One region of the Flavobacterium sp. MR2016-29 genome, then DNA from elsewhere that is predicted to be linked to it. Evidence: riboswitches for the same ligand, from Rfam matches in the RefSeq annotation. Region 1 holds a riboswitch; the other holds the start of a gene.

What was found. Region 1 has a riboswitch for S-adenosylmethionine ahead of IR010_RS15745 (alpha/beta fold hydrolase). Riboswitches for the same ligand answer to the same signal wherever they lie in the genome.
Region 2: it holds a riboswitch for S-adenosylmethionine, as region 1 does, so the genes downstream of both, IR010_RS16615 (TlpA disulfide reductase family protein) here and IR010_RS15745 (alpha/beta fold hydrolase) in region 1, are expected to answer to the same signal.

The regions. Positions count from the first base shown of each region.
Region 1 covers NZ_JADKPU010000007.1:179,344-194,994, forward strand. Annotated here, with positions in the region: gene thrA (bifunctional aspartate kinase/homoserine dehydrogenase I) at 1-2,405, opposite strand, end outside; gene IR010_RS15745 (alpha/beta fold hydrolase) at 2,407-3,396, opposite strand; SAM riboswitch class I at 3,469-3,577, opposite strand; gene IR010_RS15750 (hypothetical protein) at 3,766-3,969, opposite strand; gene IR010_RS15755 (aspartate kinase) at 4,576-5,664, opposite strand; gene IR010_RS15760 (O-acetylhomoserine aminocarboxypropyltransferase/cysteine synthase family protein) at 5,899-7,200, opposite strand; gene IR010_RS15765 (hypothetical protein) at 7,275-7,466, opposite strand; gene metK (methionine adenosyltransferase) at 8,271-9,521, shown strand; gene IR010_RS15775 (M28 family peptidase) at 9,654-11,120, opposite strand; gene IR010_RS15780 (hypothetical protein) at 11,272-13,500, opposite strand; gene IR010_RS15785 (TonB-dependent receptor) at 13,596-15,651, opposite strand, start outside.
Region 2 covers NZ_JADKPU010000008.1:119,593-135,243, reverse strand. Annotated here, with positions in the region: gene IR010_RS16635 (hypothetical protein) at 1-626, shown strand, start outside; gene IR010_RS16630 (adenylyltransferase/cytidyltransferase family protein) at 647-1,090, shown strand; gene IR010_RS16625 (hypothetical protein) at 1,154-1,585, shown strand; gene IR010_RS16620 (aminotransferase class V-fold PLP-dependent enzyme) at 1,628-3,124, opposite strand; gene IR010_RS16615 (TlpA disulfide reductase family protein) at 3,181-4,170, opposite strand; SAM riboswitch class I at 4,463-4,562, opposite strand; gene IR010_RS16610 (RNA polymerase sigma factor) at 5,090-5,692, shown strand; gene IR010_RS16605 (FecR family protein) at 5,885-6,928, shown strand; gene IR010_RS16600 (TonB-dependent receptor) at 7,142-10,462, shown strand; gene IR010_RS16595 (RagB/SusD family nutrient uptake outer membrane protein) at 10,474-11,838, shown strand; gene IR010_RS16590 (ABC transporter ATP-binding protein) at 11,907-12,854, shown strand; gene IR010_RS16585 (Gldg family protein) at 12,865-15,126, shown strand; gene IR010_RS16580 (M16 family metallopeptidase) at 15,138-15,651, shown strand, end outside.

The sequences.
Region 1 (15,651 bases):
TCCGACAATCTTAAAATATCTCCAAAAACGCCTCTTGCTGTTACAGCAGAACCTGCACCAGCTCCCTGAATAACAATCGGGCGATCTCCATACGATTCTGTATAAATTTCGAAGAAAGAATCTGAACCTTTTAAGCCGCCAAGAGCAGTATCTGAAGGAACAGAAACTAATTTTACTTCCAGATTTCCTTTATCATTTTGTAAATCTCCAGACAATTCGCCAATGTATCTTAATACGTGATTTGGTTTTTGATCGGCTTTTATTTTATCGTAAATTGGGTCAAATTCTTTTAATTTGGTTAAGAAATCGCTAACGTTTCCATCACGTAAATGTTCTGGAATAAGATTCTGAATTGAGATTTCTTCAAACTCGTTTTGCAAATCTAATTCTCTTGCCAGAATTAATAATTTTCTTCCCACATCGTTGCCGCATAAATCCTCACGCGGGTCTGGTTCTGTGTATCCGTTGTCAATTGCTTCTTGCAAAATCTGGCTGAACGGAACATCTTTTGCAGAGAAATTATTGAATAAATAGCTCAATGTTCCGGAGAAAACGCCTTTAATTTTTGTGATGTTTTCACCAGAAAGATGCAATAATTTAATAGTATCAATTAAAGGCAAACCTGCACCAACATTGGTTTCGTACAAATAATTCTTTTGATTTTCTGCTAAAGATTTTCTTATTTCCTTATAAAAACCATAACTCAAAGTATTCGCTACTTTATTAGATGAAATCAAATCGAAACTGCTTTCTATAAGCGGAATATAATTTTCAACGAAAGTTGCACTTGCTGTATTATCAATTGCAATTAAATTTTCTAAATGGTATTCATTTGCATAAGCGATAATATCTTGAATAGTATAACCATCTCCTTTGCTTGCAATATCATTTTTCCAGCTTGAAGTTACACCGTTTTTGTTTAAAAGCAGTTTTTTAGAATTTGCAATTGCAAAAACATTCAATTTAACATCTTTACGTTTTTCGATAGCTGAAGCCGATTCTAAAATTTGATTGATTAACGTTCCGCCTACTAATCCGTGACCAAAAATCGCGATGTTTATTTTCTTAGAAACACCAAAGATTTCACCGTGAATAACATTTAAGGCTTTGTTTAATTCTTCTTTTTTAACAACCAAACTCACGTTTTTACCCGTTACAGTGTTGTTGAATAATATCGGAACAATTTTATTTTTGATTAAAGCAGTGTATGGTTTATGAAAAGTACTTAAATCCTGGCCAATAATCGAAATTACCGAAACATTATCGGTTACTGTAATCTGATTTACGTCTTTAGAATAAAAGTCGTTTTCGAATTCTTTCTCTAATTCAACCATTGCAGTTGTAGCCTTATCAGTAGCAACAACAAGTCCGATTCCTCTTTCTGAAGAACCTTGCGAAATAATACTTACGCTGATATTATGATCGCCCATTACTTTAAAAATTCGGGCATCTACTCCAGCTTTTCCAAGTAATCCTCGGCCTTCAAGATTTACTAACGAAACGTTTTCTAAAACAGAAAGCGTTTTAATTCCTTCTTTAGCAGAATCTGAAGTGATTAAAGTACCGCGGTTTTCGTGATTGAATGTATTTAAAATACGAAGCGGAATATTTTTTTCCAACAAAGGAATTATCGTTTTAGCATGCAAAATTGTTGCTCCAAAATTCGCTAATTCGTTCGCTTCGTTAAACGACAAATATTCGATTTTTTTAGCATCGGCAACTAAATCAGGATTTGCTGTGTAGATTCCGTCAACGTGAGTAAAATTTTGAAGTTCTTCGGCATCTAAATAATTAGCAATTAAAGATGCCGTATAATTACTTCCGTTTCTTCCTAAAGTCGTTGTGTCATTGTTGTTGTTTGAACCAATAAAACCTGTTACGATGTTTACTGTTGAACCATTATGCAATTTGAAATAATTGATAACATTTTTCTTAGAAAGCTGTTCTAAAGGCTGTGCGTCGCCAAATTTCGAATCGGTTTTGAGCAATTCTCTTGTATCAACAAAATTCGCAGGAATTCCTTTTTCAACTAAAATTGAAGTCAGTAATTTAGCCGAAAGCAATTCTCCTTTTGATAAAATCTGATCTTTAATTTTATTGCTGTAATCTCCAATTAAGCTTACACCTTCAAAAAGTTTGTCTAAAATAGTAAACTCTTCTGATAAATCGACTTGCGGGAAATCTGAAATTTGATAGGCTTTAAAGCTTTCCAACAAAGGTTTGTAATTTCCATTTTTAGCTGCAATTCTTAAAATGTCTTCTAATTCGTCTGTCGCATTACCGCGTGCCGAAACGACAACGGCAATTTGCTCGCCTTGATTTACTTTATCTGAAATGATTGAAACGACTTTGTTTAGTCCTTCTCCGTTTGATAACGATTTACCTCCAAATTTTAATATTTTCATTTTATTTTGCTATTGTTTCTGCCTTAAAAATATCGGCAAGTAAATGATCTAATTGTTTGTACTCGATTAAAAAAGCGTCATGTCCGTGAACCGAATCTATTTCGCTGTAAAAAACATTTTCTTTAAATTTCTTTAATTCCTGAAAAGTTTCCAGGTTTTCTTTTGGTGTAAAAAACAAATCCGAATTGATTCCGATAATATGAATCGATGCAGTTGTTTTCGACAATAAGGTTTCGAAATCATCACTATTTCGAGTTATGTCTATGGTTTTTAGCAATTGATTCATCAATTTATAAGATGACAATTGATATCTTTTTTGTAATTTTTTACCATGATGCGCCAGCCAGCTTTCGATATTAAAAATCAAAAGATCTTGGTTAATGGTTCGTTTAAATTTTTCTTTGAATGATTCAGGAGAACGGTAACACAACATTGCATGAATTCTTGCATCTTCTATTGGTTTAGAGGAATTGTTCAGGATTTGTTCCTGTAAAAAGCAATTTGCAATCATCCAGTCGGTCGATTTCCAGTCGGTTGCAATCGGAATTAAATTTTCGGCAATGTTGGGTTCCAAAGCCAAGATTTCCCAAGCGATACCGCCACCCACAGAACCGCCGATTATAGCAAACAACTGCTCAATATTTAAAGCTTTAACTCCTTTTATGAAAATGCGCGCAACATCTCTAGCCGTAAAATCTTGGTAATTTTCAACTATAAACGAATCATTCCCGTTTCCTGGAATATTAAATGCCAGAATGGTGTACTTGCTTGTATCAATTGTTTTTCCGTCGCCAATTAAGTCGTTCCACCACCCATTTTCGCCTGTAACCTGAGCGTTTCCTGTTAAGGCATGGTTGACCAAAACGATTGGAGCACTGTGCAACGGCAAACCAGAAAGTGTAAAACTTAAGGGTACTAACGGATATAGTGCACCACTTTCTGTGATGAAATCTTGAATTATAATGGGACTTGGTATATTTTCCAATTTCAAATCTTTTATTAATTGATTTGTATGTGGAAATATTAGAAAGAAAAGTCTAGAGTGAAACTAGAAAAATTCTTGTTGTTATCTTTCCACGTTTGGGCGTGGTAGAATGCAGCACCTTCTTCGCTTTAGCGAAGGGTTGCTAAGGATTCATCGGGTCTAATCCCTCGTCCTTTCTTTATAACATTTCAATACGTTTTTGAACTTAAAGGTGCAAATTAACTACTAATTTCTTAAACAAACAAATTTTATCGAAACTGATTCCGGAATTTGCTGAACATAATTCAAACCAAAACTAATGTACGCAAAAAATTACCGAACAATTTGCTCAGTAAAATTAAGCAGGTTTACCCTTATTTTATAATACTTTTTGAGTTAGATAAAAAGTGTTTCATTTTCTTTTGAATACATCAAAAACAATAAAGAATTTGGTTCTTTTTTAATTTCTTTTTTATCCGTTTCCGTTATTCCAAATCTTGGATGTATCAATTCATTTGTTGGCGGTGGCGGATTGTTTCTTTTCGTTCTTAAGTTTTTCAATGTAGAAAACGTTTTGGTTATGTAGTTTAATGTGCTCATAATATTTAAGTTTAAGTTTGTTAGCGTTTTATAATCTTTATTTTTTCTTTGTTTTTTTGTTATGGTAACCTGATGAAATAAAAAAACCCTTTTGGGTTTTAATACCAAAAGGGTTTAAGTTTTTAAAACTTACATATACTTTTAGTATCAACAGACGCGTACACAAATAAGTGCGACATTAAACATCTTGTTCATGTTCATCTGTAGGGATTTATTCATCTGTGATTTACTTGCTATTTTTAAAAAATTTTGCATTTTTATATTTTTAATAAGCTTCTCGAAACTCTTGACACATTCTTACTTTTTATTCTTTTCAAAAAATCTAAGAAATAATATTATAGTCAACTGTTTATTCGATCTGCATAACTATTATTAGATAACTAAATTTGTTTTTGGTAGTTTTTAGGTATTACAAATGTGCGAATATTTTTTCAATAATCCAAGTGACTATCAAGCAATTAATTACAAAAAACGTTAAAAAACATGATTTAAACGTTAAAAAACATCTTACAAAAAGTCATTTTTATTATTTATAAGCTTAAACCTACAAATAAAATCATAATTTTTCTGTTTCAAAATATCAAAGAACTAACTAATATAAATCCACTACAGCCAAATCGTTTCTTTATTTTTTATTTTTTCAGCTACTTTTAAAATGTCTGTTATAATTCCTCTCGAAATAGCCTGCTTACATGGTGATGCGCTCTGAATTACAATTGGAACCGCCGAATACGATTGTGTATAAATTTCAAAAATAGAATCTGAACCTTTCAATTGTCCGATTGCAGATGTAATAGGTTCTGAAACTAATTTGACTTCTAATAAATTTCGCTCAATATCAAATTCTCCTACATATCTCAAAACATGATTGTCGGCTTGAGTGATTTTTGCGATTTTAAAATATCGGTCTATTGCTTCTTTATTAAGTATTCCGTTTTTCTCTAAATGTTCTTGATTTATAAGAGAATTGATTTTTATATCTGAAAGTTCAAAATCCTTCCCAATTTCCCTCGTTAAAATAAGCAGTTTTTTCGCCGTATCGTTTCCGGATAAATCTTCTTTGAAAGTAGCACGCATTAAACCAAGCAGACTAGCATCTTTTAAAACAGAAGAAAAAGAAGTTTCTTCAGAAGAAAATCGGTTAAAAACATAACTCAGATTGTCTGAAAAAACACCTCTGATTTTTGTAATCTTTTCGCCCGAATAATACAAATCTCTTATCGTTTGCAAGACGGGAAAACCTGTATCTACCGAGGTTTCATACAAAAACTCTTTGTCGTATTTTTTCAGATTCTCTCTTATTTCTTTATAAAGACTAAGTGGCAATGTATTCGCTTTTTTGTTTACCGCTACAATATTAAAGCCGTTTTGAATCAATGTGTTGTAATGCCCAATCAGTTCGTCGCTGGCGGTAGCGTCGACTGCAATTAAATTTTCGAATTCGTTTTCCTTTGCAAATTCAACAATATCTTCTATTTTAAAAGGAACAGCTAATTCTCTAAAATTGGTTTCCCAAGCATATCCAACGCCTTCTTTCTCGAAAAAAGCGACCGTAGAATTAGTAATTATCGGAAAATGAAAATCGATATTTTTACTTTGAAGAAAAAATTCCTGACTTTCGATAATCTGATTGATTAAAGTGCTTCCGATATTTCCAATTCCGAAAAGGATGATATTTATTTTAAGCTTTGACATAATTTTAATTTTTAATTTTTTCCATATATAAATACTATAAGTTCATTTAATAATCTCATCTATAATATTTGACACTTAGGCGGATTTCAATGTGTCGGTAATACAATGCGCTTTACTAAAAATGAACTTATAGTACTTATGGTGAAATATTTATGCTAAACGTTTTTTCATAAAAAATCACCCCTAGCAACACCACATTGCTAAAGGCAATTTTCAAACAAAAAACAAAAAAACCTAATTTTTTATACTGTATTGCGATTGTGTAACGCTTGCAAAAACAGTTTGCAGGTCAGCAATTAAATCTTCAATATCTTCGATACCTACAGAAAGTCGGACCAAATCTTTTGAAACTCCAGTTTCTAATTGTTCATCATCAGACAATTGCTGGTGTGTTGTGCTTGCGGGATGAATAATTAGCGATTTTGTATCGCCAATATTGGCCAACAGTGAAAATAATTTCGTTTCATCTACTACTTTTTTAGCCGCTTCAAAACCGCCTTTTAATCCAAAAGTGATAATACCGCTTTTACCTTCTGGCAGATATTGCTGTGCTAAATCGTAATATTTACTTGATTTTAAACCCGGATAATTTACCCAGACTACTTCTTCTTGTTTCTCTAACCATTCGGCTAAAGCCAAAGCATTTTCGCTGTGTTTCTTAATTCTGATTGGCAAAGTTTCTAATCCCTGAATGATTTGAAAAGCATTAAACGGACTCAAAGCCGCACCAAAATCACGCAAACCTTCGATTCTTGCTTTCGCAATAAAAGCAGCATTTCCTAAGGCTTCGTGATAAACTAATCCGTGATAACCTGCTGAAGGTTCTGTAAATTCAGGAAATTTTCCGTTCGACCAGTCAAAAGTTCCGGCATCAATAATAACACCACCTAATGAAGTTCCGTTTCCGGAAATATATTTAGTTAAGGAATGAATTACAATATTGGCTCCGTGCTCAATCGGATTCAATAAATAAGGAGTAGCAACCGTATTGTCTACAATAAACGGTACTTTAAAGTTTTTGGCTTCCGCCGAAATTCCTTTCAAGTCTAAAACATCTAATTTCGGATTTCCTAAAGATTCAACAAAGAAAGCTCTTGTATTTTCTTTAGCTGCTTTTGTAAAATTTTCGGGTTTTGAAGGATCTACAAAAGTGGTTGTAATTCCTAAACGAGGCAAAGTTACTTTTAAAAGATTATAAGTTCCTCCATATAAACTATTTGAAGCCACAATATGATCACCCGCTTTTAGCAAAGTCAAAAAAGTAGTCGAAATTGCTGAAGCTCCAGAAGCCGTAACTACCGCACCAATACCGCCTTCAAGCGCTGCAAGCCGTTGTTCTAAAACATCGTTTGTTGGATTATTTAATCTCGTATAAATAAATCCAGCTTCTGCAAGACCAAATAAATTGGCGGCATGATCTGAATTATTAAAAACGTATGATGATGTCTGGTAAATTGGCACTGCTCTAGTTCCTGAATTTTTAGTAACGTCGTGTCCTGCGTGTAGTGCATTTGTTGCGAATTTTTGTGTGCTCATGATTTCTTAGTTTTAGATACTGTTAATACTATTATATATTGTTATTGAAATGATTTTTGAATTGAAATTTGAGATTATCTAACATATAGATCTTCTTCTTCGAGATTATACATATGAAACAATAAAGATTTTTGACCTTTTATATTTTTCTCAGGATCATAATTTCCAACTTCACTTGTTGGTTCTTCCAATTTATCTTGGTTTTTTTGAGAATCTGTTCTCAATAAGTACTGAAATGCGATTGTATTTATATCTAATGTATTCATGTTTTAAAATTTAAAATGTTGAAATAAAAAAAGCCCTTTCGGATGGCTACCAAAAGGGCTTATAGTTCTAACTATAACAAAGATTCTATCTTTCACTTTTGGCAACAGCTAATTGGGATGCACATTTGCATCATCTCACAACACATCATTCTTTTTTTAGCTATTGTTTTCATTTTATTATTTTAATTCTTTTTTAAACTCGACTAATTTGATAGGATAAATTTAATAATATTTATTGAACTACCAAATCAAAAATTATAATTTAACATTTAAAGGCTTTTTATTCATTCAAAAAAAATAGCAGGCTTAATAATTCAGTTTTATTTCATTTTTGAATAAAAAAAAACCTCTGCAAAATGCAGAGGTTCTATATAAATATGTTTTGAAAACAAACTACAATAGTGTCTCTGCGGAAGATTCCGGCATCATACAAGACATATTGCAAATTGTTAATTTCATTGTTTCTTTTTATTAGATGAGGCAAATTTGCAAACTATTTTTTAATTGACCAAAGAAAATCGAAAATAATTTCTATTACCCTATCAATTTAGTATGTTTTGTTAAATTTATGCTTATAAAATTAAAAAAAGCAGAACTTTAATTTGGAAATCAAAATGGTTTTATACCTTTGCACGCGAATACAGAGGAAAAATTTGAACTGATTGCAACCTCTTCATAATGAAACGGTTCGTTATGAATGCTGAAGAATTACTTTCAGCAGTAAAAAATGCTAAAGCAGAAACTCTCCTTTAGCCCTTTTTAGCAATTATTTCTCCTCGCTTAATTTTAATTTAATAAATTATTATGGCTTATTTATTTACGTCAGAATCTGTTAGTGAAGGGCATCCAGACAAAGTTGCAGATCAAATTTCGGATGCATTAATTGATAACTTTTTGGCATTTGACGCTGATTCAAAAGTAGCTTGTGAAACTCTAGTTACAACTGGTCAGGTAATTTTAGCAGGTGAAGTAAAATCGAATACTTATCTAGATGTGCAGCAAATTGCGCGCGAAGTAATCCGTAAAATCGGATATACAAAAAGCGAGTATATGTTTGAGGCAAATTCTTGTGGAATTTTATCAGCAATTCACGAACAATCAGCTGATATTAACCAAGGTGTTGACAGAGCTAAGCCAGAAGAGCAAGGTGCAGGAGATCAAGGAATGATGTTTGGTTACGCAACTAACGAAACTGAAAACTACATGCCTCTAGCACTTGATTTATCTCATAAATTATTACAAGAATTAGCAATTTTAAGACGCGAAAATAAGGAAATTACTTATTTACGTCCAGATGCTAAGTCTCAGGTAACTTTAGAATACAGCGACGATAACAAGCCAACTCGTATCGATGCGATTGTTATCTCTACTCAACATGATGATTTTGATGAAGAAGCTACAATGTTGGCTAAAATTAAAAAAGATATTGTTGAAATCTTGATTCCAAGAATCATTGCTAAAAATCCAGCTCACGCTCATTTATTCAATGATAAAATCAATTATCACATTAACCCAACAGGAAAATTCGTTATTGGAGGACCTCACGGAGATACAGGTTTAACAGGAAGAAAAATTATTGTTGATACTTACGGTGGAAAAGGTGCTCACGGTGGTGGTGCATTCTCAGGAAAAGATCCAAGTAAAGTAGATAGAAGTGCTGCGTATGCTACACGTCATATCGCTAAAAACTTAGTTGCTGCAGGTGTTGCTGATGAAATCTTAGTACAAGTTTCTTATGCAATTGGAGTTGCTCAGCCAATGGGAATCTTCATTGAAACTTACGGAACTTCTAAAGTTAACTTAACAAACGGTGAAATCGCTAAAAAAGTAGAAGCTCTTTTTGATATGCGTCCTTACTTTATTGAGCAAAGATTAAAATTAAGAAACCCAATTTACAGCGAAACTGCTGCTTACGGACACATGGGACGTACACCAGAAGTTGTTACTAAAACTTTCTTCGCTCCAGGCGGACATGAAAAAACAGTAACTGTTGAATTGTTTACTTGGGAAAAACTTGATTTTGTTGACAAAGTAAAAGCTGAATTTGGATTGTAAATTTAGATTGTTAGGCTTTTAGACTAACTTCGATTGTTAGATTTTTTGACAATTATTTACAATACAATTAACATAAAAAAAACCGATTTCTAATTTCAGAAATCGGTTTTTTTATTTAATAAAGACAACTTTTTATCTTTCCAATTGTACATTTGGCAATGTTTTAGGACGACTTGCATCATTTGATAAAATCCATCCTGTGCGATACATCCATTCTGTCATTTTGTGCAGTTTTACGTAATCGATATTTTCTGCTTCATCCATTGGAGTATGATATTGACTGTGCAAAACACTAGTAAAAAACACAGAAGGAATTCCTCTTCGCGCATATGGCAGGTGATCTGAACGGAAGTAAAAATACTCCGGATGTTCTGGTCTGTCCCAAAGCTTATCTAAATCAAATTTAGGACCTTCGTCATTTGCTTTTTTGGCAATAGCAACTAGGTCTGAAGAATTTTCATGAGGCGAACTAGAACCCAATAAAGCCGCCTGATTTACATTGTTTCTTCCAATCATATCTCCGTTTAAAACAGCAACAATATCCTTTTCTGGAACAGTAGAATGCGCTGCATACCATCTTGAACCTAACAATCCTCTTTCTTCAGAACCATGAAATACAAACAAAGCTGTTCTTTTTCCAGGTTGTTTTTTATATGCTCTTGCAATTGCTAACATCGCCACACAAGTACTTGCGTTGTCATCTGCTCCATTATAAATAGAATCTTTGCCATATTTTTGTCTTACGCCATCATGATCTTGGTGACCGCTGAAAAGTACGTATTCGTTTTTCAATTTCGGATCAGTTCCTGCTATTGTCCCTACTATATTTACTGATGGATATTTATACGATTCTGAAACTACTTCTGCAGACAAAACATCTTTAGTGTTTTTTAAATACTCTAGTTGATCTCCGTGAACCCAAAAAACAGGCATCGTTGACCCAATTTTATCGCGGAAACCTTCGATTCCGTAAATACCTCTAGTCATTTGCGGTTCGACTTGAGACCAGCTTTGTTCTGCCAATTCATCAGCAACCATAATAAGTGCTACAGCTCCTTTTTTTACTACAAGGTCGTAGTATTTATTTCGAACCAAACCTGGATATCTTCTATCAAAAAGCGAAATATCATCAGCTATTCCTTCTTTAGAAGCCAGCAAGACAACTACTTTTCCTTTAACATCTGATTTTTCAATCTGCTCTTTTGTAGCTGCACCTAAATATACTAGAGAACCTTCAACTTTTATATTAGTAGTTTCTGCAACCAAAACTTCCTTCCATAGCTTATATTCTTTTTGTCCGATTTTAAAAGTTGTATTGGCTGTAACTTGATGCCTGTACATATCAAAAAATTGAAAATATGTTCCGTCATCACCTGCTGGAGTCATTCCGGCTTCTTTTGCTTTATTTGCCAGCCACATCGATACTTTTAATTCATCTAAAGTTCCTGCCTCACGACCGTTAAAATGGTCACCCGCCATTTGGTACATATCTGTTCTAAGATCTTTATCAGTAATAGCTGAAACTAATGGTTTCTTAATTGCCTGCGAAAAAACTACTCCGCTGTAAGCAATCAAAATGAGGATTAATTTATTTTTCATACGTTTTAATTTAGTCTTTCAAACTTACTAATTTATCAAGAAAATCTAGTCTTCATTTCCCTTTAAATTGATAAAATCTATAAACCTACTTAACTAAAAACAAAAATGACTGCCGGAACCGACAGTCATTTTCTATAATTTTAAAAATCTTTTAATAAGTTCCGTTTTGCATTTTGCTTAACGTTTCTCTTATTTCATTTGCAGTTTCTTCTTCAACATCAGCACTTAAATATTTAACAGCTAATGTTTGTGCTTGAATTGCTTTTTCTTTTTGCCCGTCTTTATAATATAACTGACCTAAAGTGTCTAAATAATAAGGATTATTTTTAGTTACAACCAAACTGTATTCAGACCAAGTAATAGCATCTTTTATAAAACTTGAATTGGCAGGTTTCAAAACTGTCAACCACGCTGTTGAGTTTGCTAAATTTGAGTGGTAGTCTTTAAATGAATTCCATCCGTTATAAGAATAATCAGAATCCGTATCTAAAGTCGCAAACATCTCATCTAGTCTTTCAATTGCATTTCCTTTTTCAGTTGATAAATAGGTATCAAAATACGATTTAAACTCTTTTAAATAAGCTATATCGTCGATAGAGTTTTCGCTTTCTGCACTCAGGTATTCAAAATAATTTTTATAGCAATCAAAACTTCCCTTTCCTGTCGCAATTAATTTTTTGTAAATCGAAATTATTTTATTCTGATTTGCTTTTCCTGTTACGCCATCTTTTGACAAATAACCATTTTGCTGTAAAGCAGCTGCAATTTCGCTGCTCAAACTTCCTTTTAATAAAACTAATGCATTTCCGTTTTCATCTTCTATGTTCATTTTTTCGATAGCATCGTAATGCTTTAAAAGATAGTCAATCGCCAAGAAATCAGTATCATTAAAAATACGCTCTTCATTAAAAAACTGTTTAGAAAAACCTGCGTTTTTTATTTCTCTTAAAATTGTTTCTACTAATTCTCTATTAGGCTGTGTATCTTTCTGATGCGTTTCAATTAATTTTTTCCAGATTTGAGCCACTTCTTTTTTATCTAAGGTAACTTTTGCAACCTTAAAATCTGCAGGATTTACTTCTTCTGCAACGGCATCTGTTGTTTCATAATCATATGGTATGTCGAGTATAGAAGCTTGGTAAAAAGCTGAAATAAGATCTTTATCTGTTGCTTTTTTGTTTTTTAATACTTTATCAACACCAGAAAAAGCATTTGCTCTTTGCAGCTTTTTTGAAAATTCATCATAATAAGTAAAATCTGATTTTTTATCTAATAAATTCGATTTTGCAGTCGCTAAAATATCTCCGTTTGCGTTCAGAATGATCAAACTTGGATTATCTGATATTTTATTGGCTTTAAGCCATTTTTTATCATCGGCTGTCGCCAAATAATAATTAAAAATATCATATTGAGGATTATAAGCATCATACATATAATATCCAACCTGTGTTTCAAGATCTTTTACTACGGTATCAAAATCAGTTTTTGCAGCAGGATTTTTACTATCCGTATAGATTACCAAAAACTTAGTTTTAGCATTCTTAGTTGCGGCTAACGCACTTTTTAAATTATTTTCGATTTTAAATTTAAAATCAAATTTAGCGACTGCATAAGTATCAGTAGTGTCAACAATAACATCTGCTCCAAAATTTTCGGTAACTAAAGGTTCTTTTCCTGGATAAGTCCAGTTTGAAATGGTTTGACTTTCAAGTGCTGTTACCGTTGGATTTTCATCAGGTTTTGAATCTTTTTCATTTAAGAAAGTAATCGGATTTTTTCCTGATTGCTCAGAAATTTTCAACTCATTTGTTTTCCTGTCATAATAACCTGAAAGATTTAAATCGCTTAAAGCATCAAGTTCATATTTAATAGTTATTTCTGATACATCTTTTGGCAATGCAAATTTAGATAGTTTGCTTTGTCCGTTATAATCTTCATAAACCAAGTATAAAAAGTCTGCTTTATTAATTTCGAATTCTAGATCTGCTTTTAGCCAATCCGGATCTACTTTCGTTTTAATATCTGAAATTCTTTGATATTCAACAGACTCAGAACCGTTTTGAGTTCCGATATAAAACGAGTAATAAGAAGGGTCTAAAAAGTTTACTTTGATTTTTTGTGCTTTTTTATCTTTTTTAAAAGCAAGATCAAAAGCAGTTGCCGGTTTTACTTTTTGGCTAAATGAAAGCGAATCTCCTTTAATTTCATAATCGCCAGAATAAAAAACGAGTTCATATTTATTATTGTCTAATAAATTTAATTTGATTTTCTGACCTTTATTTGACGATAGATAAGTTCCTTTTTGAATGCCTTTTGTTTGAGAAAATGACATAAATGTTATACAAAAAAGCAATAAGGAATTCCATATATAATTGCGCATAATGTAAATTTTGGCTTGTTAATATTAAACGCAAAGATATTCGATTATTACCGAAATCAAGTGACTTAAAATCCAAAATAGATACTTAATATATGCTATAAATTATATTTCATCGAAAAGATAATGTAACGCGGCTGTACAGTATATTGTGAAACTCGTGTAGAAAACTGCGAGAAACTGTCATCGTTTAAATAAGTGGTATTTAAAAGATTAGTAGCCGAGACTTTATACTCCCATTTGCTGTCCTTTTTTTGATAAATTAAACTAGCACTTAAAAAATCATATTCATTGTCCACCTTTTTATTACTATTATAATAATGGTAAAATTCATATTCTGAAACAAACGAAAAGCTGTTCCAGAAGTAATAATCTAATCGCGCAAAAGGTTTGTCTGTATAATAAGTCGAACCGCTGTATTTATTGATTAACGCATTGTAACCAACTTCTAGATTTGGAAAGTTTTTATAATTTGTAGAGGCTCTCACAGTATAACTCTGAACAAAACTTTCTGTAGTTGCCAAAACATTGTTCTGGATGTTATTGAATTTCGACCAATTGAAACTTGCAACTGCAGAAGCTTTATAATTCTTTAAAAAAGAACGTCCGTAACTTCCCATCCCGGTAAAAGTCTCATCTGCAAGATTTGAATTATAAGGAGTTGATGATTGATTAATTCCTGTAAAATCAGCTTTTGTTTTAATGGCATCTACTTTTTTAGTATATGTTGCGTTGGCAAAAATGTTTTCAAAATTGAACATATTGTACTTAAAGTAACGCAGCGAATGCACCTGCGAAGTCGCATTTTCTAGAAAGCGGTTTCCTCTAAACAAACTGCTGTAATCAGACAAAACGTAACCTGCCGCTAATTGATTAACATCTGTAAAATCGTTAGACAAAGAAAAATTATAGGTTAAGGTTTCTGATTTTTTAATTTGATACAAGGCAAAAAAATCAGGAAGCACTTTTGTAAAATTCTGCGAATAATCTGTTCCTAATTGGGTATTTGTCATGGCATACGAATGCAGGCTTACACCCGGCGTCAAGGTAAATTTACCCGTCAAGATTTTATAATGAAAACCTAAGAAAACATCATTAAAATTATAATTTACGCGATTATTATTTTCAGCTGAATTTAGATCATTTTTATCTCCGTTATCCAACATCTGGAAAATATGAGAATTAAAATCCTGATACGAATAGGTATTTCCTAAAGTAATATTGAAATTGCTTTTTGGTGTTACCATATAATAATAATCCAGTTTTGCATCTAGTTTATTGGTTTTTACGAATCGATCCTGATTTAAATCATTTCGGTTTTGGCCTGAAATATAACCCGACAAATCAAAAGGCTGTGATCTCAAATTGGCATTATAAAACGGATTTTCATCTTGATATAAATGCTGCATTTCAAAAGCAAAAATATTTTTATCGCTTTGTGTATAATACAGACTAAGGTTTTGATTAACAGAAGTTGGATCTTGTTTTTTGTTTGTCAAAATGGTTTCGACAGCAGAAATAGTATTTACAACAGATTCGCGAAGTAAATCAGTATCTTCATTTTGTTTGGATAATTTGGTTAAGATATCATAATCAAACTGAAATTTATCATTTGGCTTATACGTCGAACTCAATTTAAAAAGACCTAAATTGTTTTTCTGATGTGTTAATTCATCTCGTTTTTGCTGATCTCCAGAATCTAAAATCGTGGTTTGAGACTTAGTTTCCAGATCTGTTTTTGAAGTTGAAAGAATTCCGAAACCACTAATATTCCAAGCTTTGTTAACCGAATAAGCAAAATTAGTTGCGCCAAATTTCGTTTCGATTTCTTTAGCGCGATTGTTTCTTAAAATTGAAATTCCCAAATCATTAGATGAAACATTAAAATTGCTTCCGCCTTTTTTCATCATATTTTTAAAACCGCCTGTAAACTTAAAATAATCTTGCGCGGTTAGAGGCAATTCTCCAATATTATTAAAATTCGTAATTAAATTAATACTGTATTTTGGACTGTAATAAAATAATTTTGGATTGATTATATAACGGCTGTCCAGCTCTGCAACTCCAATTCCGGCTGTCATATCTCCAAACCAAAAGTTTTTTTTACCCTCTTTCAGCTTGATGTTCATGGCAACATTATCTTGATCGTTTTCT
Region 2 (15,651 bases), on a different contig from region 1:
GAATTAAAGCCTTAAAAACTGTTGATCCTGAATGTGTAATTATTTTGGTAGAACCGTTAGTGAAAATTCATGCGAATGAACAGGAAAATTTGGATATATCTGAATTAAATGAACATCAATTTCAGGCGATGGATATTATTGCCGGAAGAATGTGTCCTGAACTTGGCGGATCTGAAGATTATCTGGATATTTTGGGTTTTAATTATTATTGGAACTGCCAATGGATAGCCAATAGTGAACCGCTGGATTGGCCAGACACAGAACAAAAAAGAACACCACTTTCTGAGTTGCTGCAAGCGGCACATGAAAGATACAAAAAGCCGATTTTTATTTCTGAAACAGGTCATTTTGGCTCAGGTCGAGTAGAATGGATTGAAGAGATTATAAGTCAATCTTTAATTGCCAAAGAAAACGGAGTTGATTTAAACGGTATTTGTATTTACCCAGTTACAGACAGGCCAGATTGGGATAATTTAGAAAGCTACTCTAACTGTGGAATTTTTGATTTGGATGCAAATGGCGAAAGAATTGCTCATCACGAATATTTAGAAGTTATTAAAAATGCAACATCAAAATTTAAAAACACGACCAAAATCATGGATTTTGTACTCAACCTTTTTAGATAATCAATTTAATGAGATGTAAAATGAAACTAAAGAAAACTAAAACCGGAATTACATTCAGTGCTTTCGACTTGCTTCATGCAGGCCATGTGCGTATGCTTGAGGAAGCAAAAATGCATTGTGATTATCTAATCGTAGGTTTGCAAACCGACCCTACGATAGACCGTCCTGAAAAAAACAAACCAACACAATCTGTTGTAGAAAGATACATTCAGCTTAAAGCTTGTAAATTTGTAGATGAAATTATTCCATATACGACAGAACAAGATCTCGAAGATATTCTTCAGGCTTTGCCTATTGATGTTCGTATTTTAGGCGATGAATATAAAGATGTAAGCTTTACAGGAAGAAGCTATTGCGAAAAGATGAATATTAAATTGATTTTTAATCAAAGAAATCATCGATTTTCTAGTAGCGGTCTTCGAAAAGAAGTATACCAGCTGGAGAGCTTAAAACTTGTTAAATAAATCGAACTAAAAAATTAAACTCAACAATAGGTTGACAAACTTATTTATTAAAAAAACATTATTATGAGCACTATTGAAACTTCTAAAACTCAAAATTTCTTCAGGATATTGCTGGGAATTTTTATGATAACTGCCGCAATTGGACATTTTACTTTTCAAAGAGATGATTTTCAAGCTCAGGTTCCAAATTGGATTCCTTTGGATAAAGATCTTGTTGTAATCCTCTCTGGAATTGTAGAAATTATTCTCGGAATTGGAATGATTTTTTTAACCAAATACAAAATAGAATTTGGAATAGCACTGGCTGTTTTTTATGTTTTGGTTTTTCCAGGCAATATTGCTCAATATCTAAATGGAACTGATGCCTTTGGACTAGATACAGACCAATCTCGATTTATTAGATTGTGTTTTCAGCCTGTTTTAATATTTTTAGCATTGTGGTCAACAGGGGCACTTTCTTATCTTTCAAAAAAGACCAATCGTTATATGTTGTAAAAAATTTGTTCTTGATGATCTATTTGTTAATTGGTTTAAGCATTACAGCTTAAACCATTCTTTAACATCTTCTGCAATATTTTCTTGTTCAATACTGCTTTCATATTCATTTGTAGAAGGATTATAACGATAATCTTTTTGCCATTCTTTATGATTTGAAACTACTTTTTTAATCGCTTCGCAAATAAACAAAACTTCTTCATTTGTCATAATCGGATGCAATGACAAACGCACCCATCCTGGCTTATTGGTTTGATTTCTCTGAAGAAGTTCATTTGTTATTATTTCAGATTTTTTCTGATCAATATCAAATAAATAATGTGCATACGTACTTGCACACGACCACCCTCCACGTACCTGAATTCCGAATCTATCATTTAAAAGTCTGACAATTAAGTTATAGTGAATATTTTCGACTATAAAAGAAATACAGCCAATTCGCTCTGTTTCCAAATCACCTAAAAGAGACAAACCCTCTACTTTCTGCAATTCTTCATAACAAAGATCAAGTAATTCTTTGTCTCTTTTTTTTATATTATGAACTCCCATTTTATCTTTAAGTTCTAAAGACAAGGCTGTTCTTATTACTTGCAAAAAACCAGGCGTACCGCCATCTTCTTTAACTTCTATAACATCACTGTAATAATAACCTCCCCACGGATTTGTGCATTTTACATTTCCTCCGCCAGGATTATCAGGATAAGTAGATTTATATAATTGTTCATTAAAAACCAAAATACCGCAAGTTCCGGGACCTCCTAAAAATTTATGCGGAGAAAAGAAAACAGCATCTAATTGTTCTTCTGGATCGTCAGGATGCATATTTATTGCTACATACGGAGCAGAAGCAGCAAAATCTACAAAGCAAAAACCTCCATTTTCGTGCATTACTTTTGCCAGTTCATGATAAGGTGTAATGATTCCTGTAACATTCGAGCAAGCAGTAAAAGAACCAATTTTTAAAGGTCTGTCTGCGTATTTTTTTATGATTTCTGATAGTATTTTAGGGTCGGCCAAATTGTCTTCATTTGGAGGTAAAATCACAACATCGGCAATTGTTTCGTACCAAGAAACCTGATTCGAATGATGCTCCATATGCGTAATAAAAACAACTGGACGCTCATTTTCATTTTTTGTTTTCTCGTTTTCAGTAGTATCAGTTTTTCTTAAACAAATGTAGCGCTGCAGTTTAGACAAAGCCGCCGTCATTCCTGTTCCTGTAGTTACCAAAACATCAGTTGCATTGGCATTTACATGTTTTTTGATTAGTTCTCTCGCATGCTGATAAGCATACGTTGAAGTTTTTCCGGTTTGACTCGAAAATGAATGCGTATTGGCAATCATCGGACCTATTTTAGTCAGCATGATATCTTCAATCGGACCATATAATCTGCCGCTCGCAACCCAATCTGCATACAGTAATTTTTGCTTGCCGTAAACCGATTTAAAAGTATGATTAACTCCAATTGTATTTGCTCTAAATTTAGAAAAATAACATTCTAATTCTATTTGTTGTGTTTCTGTCTCAATCGCATTCATTTCCTTATCATTTAAATTTTAATCTATTTTTCTCTTAGAAAATTTCCTTTTTATGATTAAACCTTTTTATTTAAAAGTGCTTTAAGTGTAGTTTGAAGTTCCTCTCCGCGAAGATTTCTTGCTACAATAATTCCTTTTGAATCGATTAAATAATTAGCCGGAATTGCTCTTACACCATATAATTTAGCGATTGTGCTGTTCCAAAAGGTTAATTCAGAAACCTGAATCCAGTTTAAACCATCATCCTGAATTCCTTTTACCCAGTTTTCTTTCTTTTTATCCAAAGAAACGCCCACAATATTGAATCCTTTGTCGTGAAATTCTTTGTAAGCAGCTACAATATTTGGATTTTCTTTTCGGCATGGTCCACACCATGAAGCCCAAAAATCGATTAAAGTATAGCCTTTTAAATTTTCAGAAAGCTGAACTGATTTTCCTTCAGGATTCTTACCTGTAAAATCTGGTGCTTTTTTGCCAATCTGTAATCCGTTTAAAACCGTTACAAGTTCTTTTAGTTCTTTCACGTAAGTGGTATTTTGCTGGCTTTTATCAAGCAAAGCTATATTTGCCAAAATTTGATCTGGTGTTAATCTGTACGACCAATTTCGATATAAAACATAGGCAGAAACAATAGAATTTGGATGCTCTGTAATAAATTTGCTGATTTCGATGTCATTCTCTTTTCTATAAGCATCGAATAATTCCTGAGAAACTGATCCCTCAACCACAGAAGCGCTGTAATATTTCTTTGGACTTAATTTTACGGTAATTGGACCTTTTTCTAAGAAAATATAAAATGGCGAATTTTCTGTATTAACACTTAAACCATAAAGTTCTGGAGTTTTTACTTTTGTTTTGAAAGCAAATTTCCCGTCTACAACTTTTACTGAATCTATCGTAGTAAACATTTTGTTGTGGAATTTTTGCAGGTAAACATAATTTGCTACTGTATCTATAACAGTTCCTTTTAATTGTAAATTATTTTCTTGCGCCTGAGTTTGGGTAAAGCCAAGAAATAAAGCAAAACCGATTAGTATCTTTTTCATTTGGTTTGGATTTTAAATTGAATTTTAAGTATAATTTGTTGTCGTTTAGTTTAAAATTGGACAAAAAAATTCTTCTGTCACTTTTGGAATGGCTTTTATCAAATGTTGTAAAAACAGAAAAAAGGGGATTAAAAATTATCAGCTTCACATTCGGAAAACTATGAGTTTGTTTTCTGTGAATGATAGTTTAGTGTGTTCGGGACTAGCTTGTAAAAATAATGGCTCATTCTTCATCTTAATTGTAAAAGTTTTAAATAATTAATGAGCTTATTCAGATTTTCTTAGGAAATCGTTCTTATCTGTCCGCCAAAGCGGAAGGATTTAGCACCTTATTTGGCAACAGGTTGCTAAGACTTCATAGGGCCTACTCCCTCAGTCTTTCTGGATAAGTCATGCAAAATTTTCTTTGCTGATGCAAATATATACAAATTCTACAGAATTAGTATAGTTTAAAAAAGTTTTTTTTTAAAATTTTAAAAATAAAATCTTAAAAGAACTTTATAGACTTAATATCAATAAATTAAATCACTGAACAATTAAGTATTATTAAATAAACTGTTCATCTTATTAACTTTCAAATGTAAATTAGATTCTAAATCATTTTTAAATTACAATGTCAGAGATAAAAAACTTGAATCATTTTATAAATATCCTTCAAAAAACGATTAATTTAAAACTCTAACTTGTTGTTTTTCTCAACTAAAACAAGAGTTAACTTACAATTCAATAATGTAAACTTAAAACAGAGTTAATCACAATTTAAATCTTATTTAATATTACAATAGTTATTTTTTAAATACTCCAATAATCAGAGTCATAAATTATCAAAATAGCATTTCTGAAGTTGTTGATAGATAGTTATTGTTGAAGTCTCAAAAAAAATAAATAATATTGCTAAATTGAATAAAACGTTTATAGTATGTCAATTAATTCCAGTTCAGAGCAAAATAAACTTCTCTATGAATTATCTCAAGGGAGCGAGCTGGCGTTTACACAATTGTACAATCAATATAAAAACATTGTTTTTTCAACAGCTTTAAAAATTACAAAATCTAAAATTTTGGCAGAAGAAGCTGTACAAGATGTATTTTTAAAAATTTGGCAAAATCATGAAAACCTTGCCGAAATAGCCAGCATCGAAAATTATCTTTTTATTGTATCTCGAAATCATATTTTCGATATGATTAAAAAAATAGCTAGAGAAACTTCCTTAATTTCTGAAATTGAACACATTAATACTTCTTCAAACGATACTGATACGATTATAAAAGACGATCAGTATAATGTTATTTTAAATCAAATTGTAGAACAGCTTCCTTTCCAACAGCAAAAAATTTACAAAATGGCCAAGTGGGATGGACTAAGTCACCAAAAAATTGGAGAAGATTTAGGAATTTCTACAGAAACGGTAAAAAAACATATGGCGTTGGCATTAAAATTTGTGCGTCATAAAATTTCGCCTTACATGAATATGTTTATGTCGATTCTTTTGTTTTTGATGCTTTATATTCTTCTTCCATAAGCAAGGAACTATACCTAAATTTATTTTTTTTTACATTTTTTTCACTTTCGATTACTCCCTCCCTATTTTTCAATCGTCATTATAATAAAGATCATTATTTATTTAGGCTACCCCTAAATTTAATATGGCTCTTTCAAAAAATAAAGCCCCCAAGCTTACCATAAATTAGTATTAACTCACATTTATAAATAAATGGAAAAAAAAGTATTTGAAGAATTATTTGAAAATTACCTTCAAAATAATCTCTCTGAGGCAGAAGAAAAAAAACTGATGGAGATTATTCAAGAGGGAATTTACGATGATTTCATAAAAGAAAAAATTCAGCTGTTATTGAAAGAAAACGATAATGTGGAATTAGATAAACAAAAGGGAGACGATATCCTTCAATTTATCCTTTCGCAATCTGAATCTGATATAAAAACTAAAGTTATTCCGATTTCAAGAAAAGAAAATTCGAGAAAAATTAGACGTGCCTTAATTGCAATCGCAGCAACTGTTCTTATATTTTTTGCTGTTAAAAACGCTTTAGTTTATAACCAAAAAACAGTTCCTGTTATAACAAAAGGAAATGAGACTGAAGAAGTAAATCCAGTTTTGGCGTATCACGGAAAACAGCTTATACATTTGCCAGATGGAAGTACCATACTTTTAAACGACAACAGCAGCATCGAATACAACCAAAATGAATTTGATACTAAAACTCGAGAAGTGACATTATCAGGAGAAGCTTATTTTGATATTCAAAGAAATGAGAAAAAACCTTTTATCGTTCATACTGGAAAAGTAAGAACGCAAGTTTTAGGAACTGCATTTAATATTAAAGCCAAAAGCAATACCGATGAAGTTGAGGTTACTGTAGAACGCGGTAAAGTTCAGGTTGGCGATCTTAAAAAAGTATATGGCGTAATTACTCCTAATCAGCAGATTAAGGTAAATACAAATACGCTTGTGTACGAACAAAACCAAGTGAATGCTGTCATTGTGATGGAATGGAAAAGCAAATACTTAATTCTCGACAACATCAACATGGAAGAGGCAATTTCGCTTATTTCTCAAAAATATAAAGTGCCAATTACATTATCTAACGAAAAAATTAAAAATTGCAGAATTACGGCAAGTTTTCTTAATGATGAAGATCTTGATCACATCTTAAAAGTAATCTGCAGCGTTATCGAAACTGAATATCGTTATACCGAAAATGGCGCAGTTGTTCTGAAAGGAAACGGCTGTGAATAATAAAAATAGATAAAAAATATTAACCTAAAAAAACTAGCCTATAAACTAAACAAAAAAAAGCCATCTAGCTCCTACACCAGATGGCCACGATTCTTAATAATTAATTCCAGTAACCATTAAAAAACATGCAAATTTATGAAATTACGCTGTAAAACAACCACGTTTGATAGGGAAAAGAACACTTCTTTGTTTCGCCTATCAAAAAAAACAATTATGATCATGCGAATCAGCTTATTCCACATCTTTTTACTGACCTGTGGTACTCATATGGTCTTTGCCACCGAAATGAGCGGACAGAATTTAGAATCTATATCTGTAGATATTGAACTTCATAATCAGGATATCAAGACTCTTTTTAAAACGATCGAAAATAAAACTGGATTGCTGTTTGCTTATCAGCCACAAATCATAAAAGATTTTCCTAAAATTACTACACCAAGAGGACGCAGAACTGTTAGTGATATCTTAGACGCTGTACTTCAAGGCACTAATTTGGTCTACAAACAAGTAGATAAAAATGTTGTGATTTACAAAAAAGAAGTTGCTAAAACTGCTCCAACAGTTTCAAAAACAGAAAATTCAAATGAAGTTGATTATTCGCTTGTTGGTAAAATTTTAGATGAAAACGGATTGCCTTTGCCCGGCGTAAGCGTTGCGCTTGTTGGTGGCAACAAACAAGGAATATCTGATTTTGACGGACAGTTTTATATTAATTTGCCGAAAGGAAAACATGTCTTAAAAGTATCTTATATTGGATATAAAACCCAAGAAGTTACGGTTGAAAATCAAACTTCAATAACAATCAAAATGCAGCCCGATTTAGCAAAATTAGATGAGGTTGTCATTATTGGATACGGAACCACTACAAAAAGAACTTCTACAGGATCTGTTGTAAAAATTACTGCTGAAGATATTGAAAAACAGCCTATAACAAACATTCTTCAGAGTTTGCAGGGAAGAACTCCCGGAGTTTTTGTAACGCAGACTTCTGGCTATGCAGGAAGCAATATGAATATCAGTATTCGTGGTACAAACTCTATTGCAGGAGACAACTTGCCATTATATGTAATTGATGGCGTTCCTTATATCGGCGACGATATCAAAGAGCAGGTTCAATCAGACCGAGTAATTAGAGGCGCTCAAAAATCAACCAGCCCTTTAAATATTATTAATCCAAATGATATCGAAAGCATCGAAATTCTTAAAGATGCAGATGCAACTGCAATTTACGGATCGAGAGGTGCAAATGGTGTTGTACTTATTACGACTAAAAAAGGAGAATCTGGAAAAACTGTATTTACTGTAAATACAAATTCTGGAATTTCAGAAGTAGCACATATGGTAAAAACTTTAGATACTCCTACTTATCTAAACATGCTTCAAACAGCATTAACCAATGGCAAAGCGACACCAAGTGCTTTTAGTAACGGCATCGCCTTAACCGCTTTTGACCAAAATGCTTACACAAACTGGCAACAGAAATTAATAGGCGGTTCGGCTGATTTTAATGATTTTTCAGCAAGTTTAAAAGGCGGCAGCGATAATACCAATTTTCTTTTAAGCAGTGCTTACCATAAAGAAACTACTGTTTTGCCGGGAGATTTTGGTTATAATAAATTTTCTACTAATTTTAATATCAACCATTATACTTTAAATAAAAAGCTGAAATTAGGAGCTTCAGTATTATTTGCGACTGATGAAAATAAATTGCCTTATTACGATATTACCAATTATGCTATTAATACTGCTCCAAATCACCCGATTTACAATTCCGACGGAAGCTATTATTGGTCGCCAACATATTTTAGCGATGTAAACCCAATTGCTGCTTTAGACAGGAGAGTTGAAGATAAAGGAAACAATTTAATTACAAGCTTCAGCGTTCAGTTTGAAATTGCAAAAGGCTTATCTTTTAAAACAGACTTAGGATACGGAAGAGCGCAAATGACGTCAAAACAAATTTTGCCGGCATCTGGAATGAATAATGTTTATTATACGGCCAATAACATTTCGCTAAATACTTCAAGATCGTACACCGTTTCAATTAATAATACTAATAATTTTAGTATTGATCCTCAATTAAATTATTCTACTCCGTTATGGAAAGGTAATCTTACGGCTTTAGTAGGTGGATCTTGGCAGAACAGAAAATCTGAAATGCCTTCGTATGTAAATACGTCAGGGTATAGCTCTGACAATCTTATAGGTATTACAGGAACTGCAACGACAGCAACGATTTACAATGGTTCATCTGAATATAAATATGCTTCTCTTTTTAGCAGAGTAAATTATAATATTTTAAACAAATATATTCTGAATGTAAATTATCGAAGAGATGGATCATCACGTTTTGGCGCCAACAACCGCTACGGAAATTTTGGTTCTGTGGGAGGTGCATGGATTTTTACCGAAGAAGATTTCTTGAAAGGAGATTCTTGGACTTGGCTTAGTTTTGGTAAACTTCGTTCAAGCTACGGAGAAGTTGGAAGCGATGCTATTGGAGATTACGGATATGCTAACACTTACAGTACTTCAACGTATGGAATAGGAAACTCTGCTATGTCTGCAACTAGAATTGCTAATCCAAATTTTCAATGGGAAGTTACTAAGAAATTTGAAGCTGCAATTGACTTAAGTTTCCTTAACGATCGTATTTCATTCAGTGCGGCATATTACAGAAACGTTTCTGGAAATCAATTGGTAAGCGCAACTTTGAGCCCCCAAGCTGGATTTACTTCTTATCAAGCCAATTTAAATGCTGAAGTTGAAAATAAAGGAGTGGAATTTACATTAGGAACAACTAATATTCGTACGAAAAACCTAAGCTGGACAACTTCATTCAACATTTCTAAAAACTCGAATAAATTATTGTCATTTCCAGGTATAGAAACTTCTAGTTATTACACAACTTATGTAGTTGGAAATCCGTTAAGCAGCAGATATTTATACAATTTCACAGGCGTAAACGCAGCAGGAATAGCACAGTTTGAAGATGCGAACGGAGACGGAAAAATTTCAACAGGATTTGCTCAGACAGGAAATGGAGACAGAAAATATTATGGTCCGTCTTATCCTAAATATTATGGTGGAATCTCAAACTCGATTTCATACAAAGCATTTTCTCTTGACTTTTTATTTCAATTTGTTAAACAAGAAGGAAGAAGCCTGCTTTCGTCTATCGCCATACAGCCAGGATATCCTTATGGTTTAGCAAATTATCAAGTAGATGAATACAATGATTATATAGCTCAAGGAAATGTATTGAGTTCTGCTTACCAAGCTAGTTTCTCTAACTATGCAGGTTCTACGGCAACAATTGTAGATGCTTCTTATATTAAACTTAAAAATGTAAGCGCTACTTATAACATTCCGTTAGACCAAAGCACGCAAAAATTCATACAGAATATACGTCTTTCACTTCAAGGACAAAACTTAGTAACTTTTACAAAATACAAAGGATTTGATCCTGAAACGCAAGGTTTAAATTTGCCTCCGTTGCGTACGATCACACTTGGAACTCAGTTTACATTTTAAATCTAAAAGACATGAAAAACAATACTAAATACACTTATATATTTTCGTTTTTTCTTTTGATAGGATTAACGGGCTGTGATGATATGCTTGAAGTTGATCTTCCAAGCAACGAGTTATCTTCTGTAACTATTTATGCGTCTGATCCTACTGCAGAAGCTGCTGTAAACGGAATTTACAACAGTATGGTAACTTATGCTTTTTACGGTTCGCTGCACGCTGATTTTGGACAGACTTCAGACGAACTTATTCTAAAAACACAGCTTGCAAATGTTTATACCTCAAACGAAATCCCTGTAAATGATGGAGATACTGGCGCAATGTGGACAAGCTTTTACAAAACCATATTTAATGCAAACAGCGTTATAGAAGGAATAAGCGAAAGCAAAACACTAACAGCAAGCAAAACACCGCGTTGGATTGCTGAAGCAAAGTTTTTAAGAGCCTACTGCTATTTTTATATGACTAATATTTGGGGAGATGTACCTTTGGTTTTAACCACAAATGTAGATCAAACTTCTTTAGCGCCGAGAAACACTCAAGCTGAAATATACAACCAGATTGTTATTGATTTAACAGATGCTTCTAATGACCTTCCTGTTAATTACAGCAATTACAGTTCACAGCGTATTAGAGCTACAAAATGGGCAGCAGAAGCTTTATTGGCAAGAGTAAATCTTTATTTAGGAAAATGGACAGAAGCTTCTACTCACGCAAGTGCAGTAATCAGTCAAACTGCGACTTATAAAATGATTACTGGATTAACTTCAGTTAACAGTCCGTTTATTGCTGATAATAACGAAGCAATCTGGCAAATACCTTATTTTACAACAGCGTATTCGTATGAAGGTGCTGCATTATTTTCTACAGCAGGAACTTATTTGCTTCGAAAAGGAAATACACTTTTTGAAACAGGAGATGCCAGAAAAACAAACTGGACAATTAGTGTTGCGGCAAGTGACGGAGTCCTATATTTAGCACCTCGAAAATATAAAAATGCTTATGTAACAACTCCTGTAGAACGTTCAACTGTTATTCGATTGGCAGAACTTTATTTGATAAGAGCAGAAGCCAGAGTAAAATCAAATGATATTACAGGAGCACAGCAAGATATTAATGTGATTCGCAATAGAGCTTTATTGCCTTCAACTACCCTGACAGATCCTACGCAATTATTAGCTTTAATTGCTTTAGAAAGAGAACGCGAACTTTTTGCAGAGTTTGGCCACAGATGGTTCGATCTTAAAAGAACCGGAACAATAGACCAAGTATTGGGTGCAACTGCGGGAAAAACATGGACTTCTGCAGACAGCCTTTTCCCGATACCTGAAACGGCTATTCGCTCTAATCCCTTTTTGACTCAAAATTCAGGATATTAAATAATATTAAAATAAATACCCAAGAATGTTTTTCATTGAAAAGCATTCTTGAGGTTTTAAAATTCACTATGGAAACAACAATTGTAAGAGTTGAGGATTTGTCACATCAATACAGTAAGGATTGGGCAATACAAAATATAAGTTTTGAAATTAAAGAAAACAAAATTCTAGGTCTTTTAGGGTCTAACGGAGCGGGAAAATCAACTACAATGAATATCCTTTGCGGCGTATTAAACCAGACCAGCGGCAATATTTTTATTGATGGAATTAATCTAAAAGAAAACCCTGTTGAAGCTAAAAAATTAATTGGATTTTTACCGCAGACACCGCCTTTGCATTTAGACTTAACAGTAGATGAATATTTGATTCATTGCGCAGAATTAAGACATGTAAAAAAAGAAGATTTAAAAAATGCTTTAGAGAAGGCCAAAGAACAATGCGGTATTTCACATTTCAGCAACCGATTAATTCGCAACTTATCTGGAGGTTACAGACAACGTGTAGGTATTGCTCAAGCTATTATTCACGAACCTAAATTAGTAGTTTTAGATGAACCAACCAACGGACTTGACCCCAACCAGATTTTAGAAGTTAGAAAATTAATCAAAAAAATATCAAAAGATAAAGCCGTTATTTTTTCTTCTCATATTTTATCTGAAGTTCAGGCAACTTGCCAAGATATCAGAATGATTGAAAACGGACACATGGTTTTTGCCGATACACTTGATGCTTTCAATAATTATATCGAAGCAGATAAACTGACAGCAAGTTTTGAAAATCCGCCTGTCCTTACTGCTTTAACTGATATTGCTGAAGTTACAGCTGCTGTTTTTCTTACTCCAAAAAAAGTGCAGATTACTTTTACCGGAACTCAAGAAATTGCCGAAAAAATTGTTTCGCTAAGCGTACATAACAATTGGAAACTGCGCGAAATTCAATTCGAAAAAGTATCTCTGGATGAAATTTTCGCACAATTATCTAAAAAAGCTCCCTCTAAAAATTCTCCTACTTCTTAAAAATATAAAAATGAAAACAATATACAGAATAGCTAAAACAGAACTCAATACCATGTTTTATTCGCCCGTTGCGTGGGTTGTTTTAGTAATATTTTCAATCCAGTCAAGCTGGAAATTCTTTGACACGCTCGAACGATTTGAAAAAGGACAAAAAATAGGCCAGCATATGGACAATTTATCACAAATTCTGTTTTCTGGTTTCAGCGGCCTTTTTACAGAAATGCAAAATTATTTATACTTATATGTGCCGCTGTTAACAATGGGACTTATAAGCCGTGAAATTAACAGCGGATCTATCAAGCTTTTGCTTTCTTCCCCAATAAAGATAAAAGATATAGTTCTGGGTAAATTTCTAGCTATTGCAAGTTACTGCCTATTATTTATAGCAATATTAGGCATACTTGCAGGTGTAGCTTATTTTTCTATTGATAATTTAGATATCAAATTTGTTCTATCGGGTCTAATTGGCTTGTATTTACTGGTATGTACTTATGCGGCTATTGGCCTTTTTATGTCATGTCTGACTTCTTATCAGGTCGTAGCTGCCATAAGTACTTTAGTAGTTTTAGCTGGTTTAAATTTCATTGGTAAATTGTGGCAAGGAGTCGAATATGTAAAAGATATTACATATTTCCTTTCTATCTCCGGTCGCGCCAACGAAATGATAGAAGGTCTTATTGTAAGCAAAGACGTATTTTATTTTGTTTTAGTAAGCAGTCTTTTTATTGTTTTAAGTATCTATAAATTACAAACCGGAAGAGACGCACAAACAACTTCTACTAGAGTTCTAAAATATACTGTACTAGTAATTGTCGTTTTATCATTGGGCTACATTACGTCAAGAGCGCCATTATCAGTATACTTTGATATGACGAAAACTAAAAGCAGAACTTTGACAAAAAACAGTCTTGATGTTGTAGATAAGATAGATGGTCCAATAAAAATAACAACCTATGTTAATTTATTAGATATAAATTATTACATGGTAATGCCTTACTCTCAGAATCAGGACATTTCAAGTTTTGAAAAATATTCTCGCTTTTTGCCTCAAATGGAAATGGAATATGTGTATTATTATGATACTTCTAACAATGCTGCTTTATATGCTCAAAATCCGGGATTAAATGACAAACAGCTTGCTCAAAAAATGGTTGAAACACAAAATTTAAAGCTTAAAAAATTATACAGCCCAGCCGAAATAAGCAAAATTATAGATCTGAAACCAGAACAAAACAGAGTAGTCCGAACGGTTGAATACAACGGAAAAAAAACTTTTTTAAGAATGTTTGACGACATGTTTAAAATTCCCATGGAAAAAGAAATTTCTGCTGCTTTAAAACGTTTGGTTGTATCACCGCCCAAAATTGTATTTGCGACGGGAAACATGGAAAGAAGCGTTGACAAAAATGGAGACAAAAATTACAAAACAGGTTTTAATGAAGTTTCTTTCAGATATTCTATGATCAATCAAGGGTTCGATGTTTCGTCTGTAGATATTAATGCACAAAATATTCCGGACCAAACAACTATTTTAATTATTGCAGATCCAAAAACAGAGCTAAGCCAAGGTGCAATCGACAGAATCAACAAATACATCGACCAAGGAAAAAACTTAATGTTATTAGCTGAACCTGAAACAAATTCAACTTTGACAGCTGTTACAGATAAATTGGGACTTAGCTTTACAAGACAATCTTTAGTTCAGGAAAGCGGAGATAATTCACCAGATTATTTGGTAACTGAATTTGCCCAAAGTATCGATTCAGCTGTTATAAAATTAAATAAAACTAAAAATCCTATTCCATTTTTAGGAAGCAGCGGTATTAAAACAGCTAAAAATGCTGGTTTTACAGTAACACCATTATTAAAAACAAATAAACAACCAGCGTGGGAATCTCCAACCGGAATTAACACTATTTCAGCAGATTTGAAAAAGCAGTCTTCTTTTTCAGAAATGCCTCTTGCAGTCGCATTGACGAGAAACATCAACGGAAAATCTCAAAAAATAATTGTTTCAGGTGATGCTGATTTTATGGGTAATGCCGAGTTAAGCCGAGGCGGCTCAGGAACATTTCAGTTTGTTACAGATATTTTTACTTGGTTCAGCAATTATCAATTTCCAATTGACACAACACGTCCAGAAAATACCGACAATCATATTGCAGTAAATGCTAATCAAGTTTTCATTAGTAAGCTACTGTTCATAGGGTTATTTCCTATTTTGATTATATTAGGAGGTGCTTTTATATTGATCAGAAGAAACAGACGATAAAAAATAAAAAAATGCACAATACAACTAAAAAAAATATAGTAATTGGGATCATGCTCCTCTCCTTTCAAGGAGCATTTTCTCAATTTAAAACTACGCTTCCGTTAAATAAAAACGTGACCACCGGCAAACTTAAAAACGGATTAACGTATTACATCCTTAATAACGAAGAGCCTAAAGATCGTGCGAGTTTTTACTTTGTTCAAAATGTTGGAGCTATTTTAGAAGAAGACAATCAAAACGGATTGGCTCACTTTTTAGAACATATGGCTTTTAACGGCACTGAGCATTTTAAAGGAAAAGGAATTATTAAAATGCTGGAAAAAAATGGAGTAAGTTTTGGGAAAGACATTAACGCTTATACAGCTCAGGACGAGACAGTTTACAACATAAGTTCTGTTCCGGTAACCAATGAAAAGTTGATCGATTCTACACTTTGGGTTTTACATGATTGGTCTGGTTCTCTTTCTTTGACAAATGAAGAAATTGATGCAGAAAGAGGCGTAATTCGTGAAGAATGGAGAACGC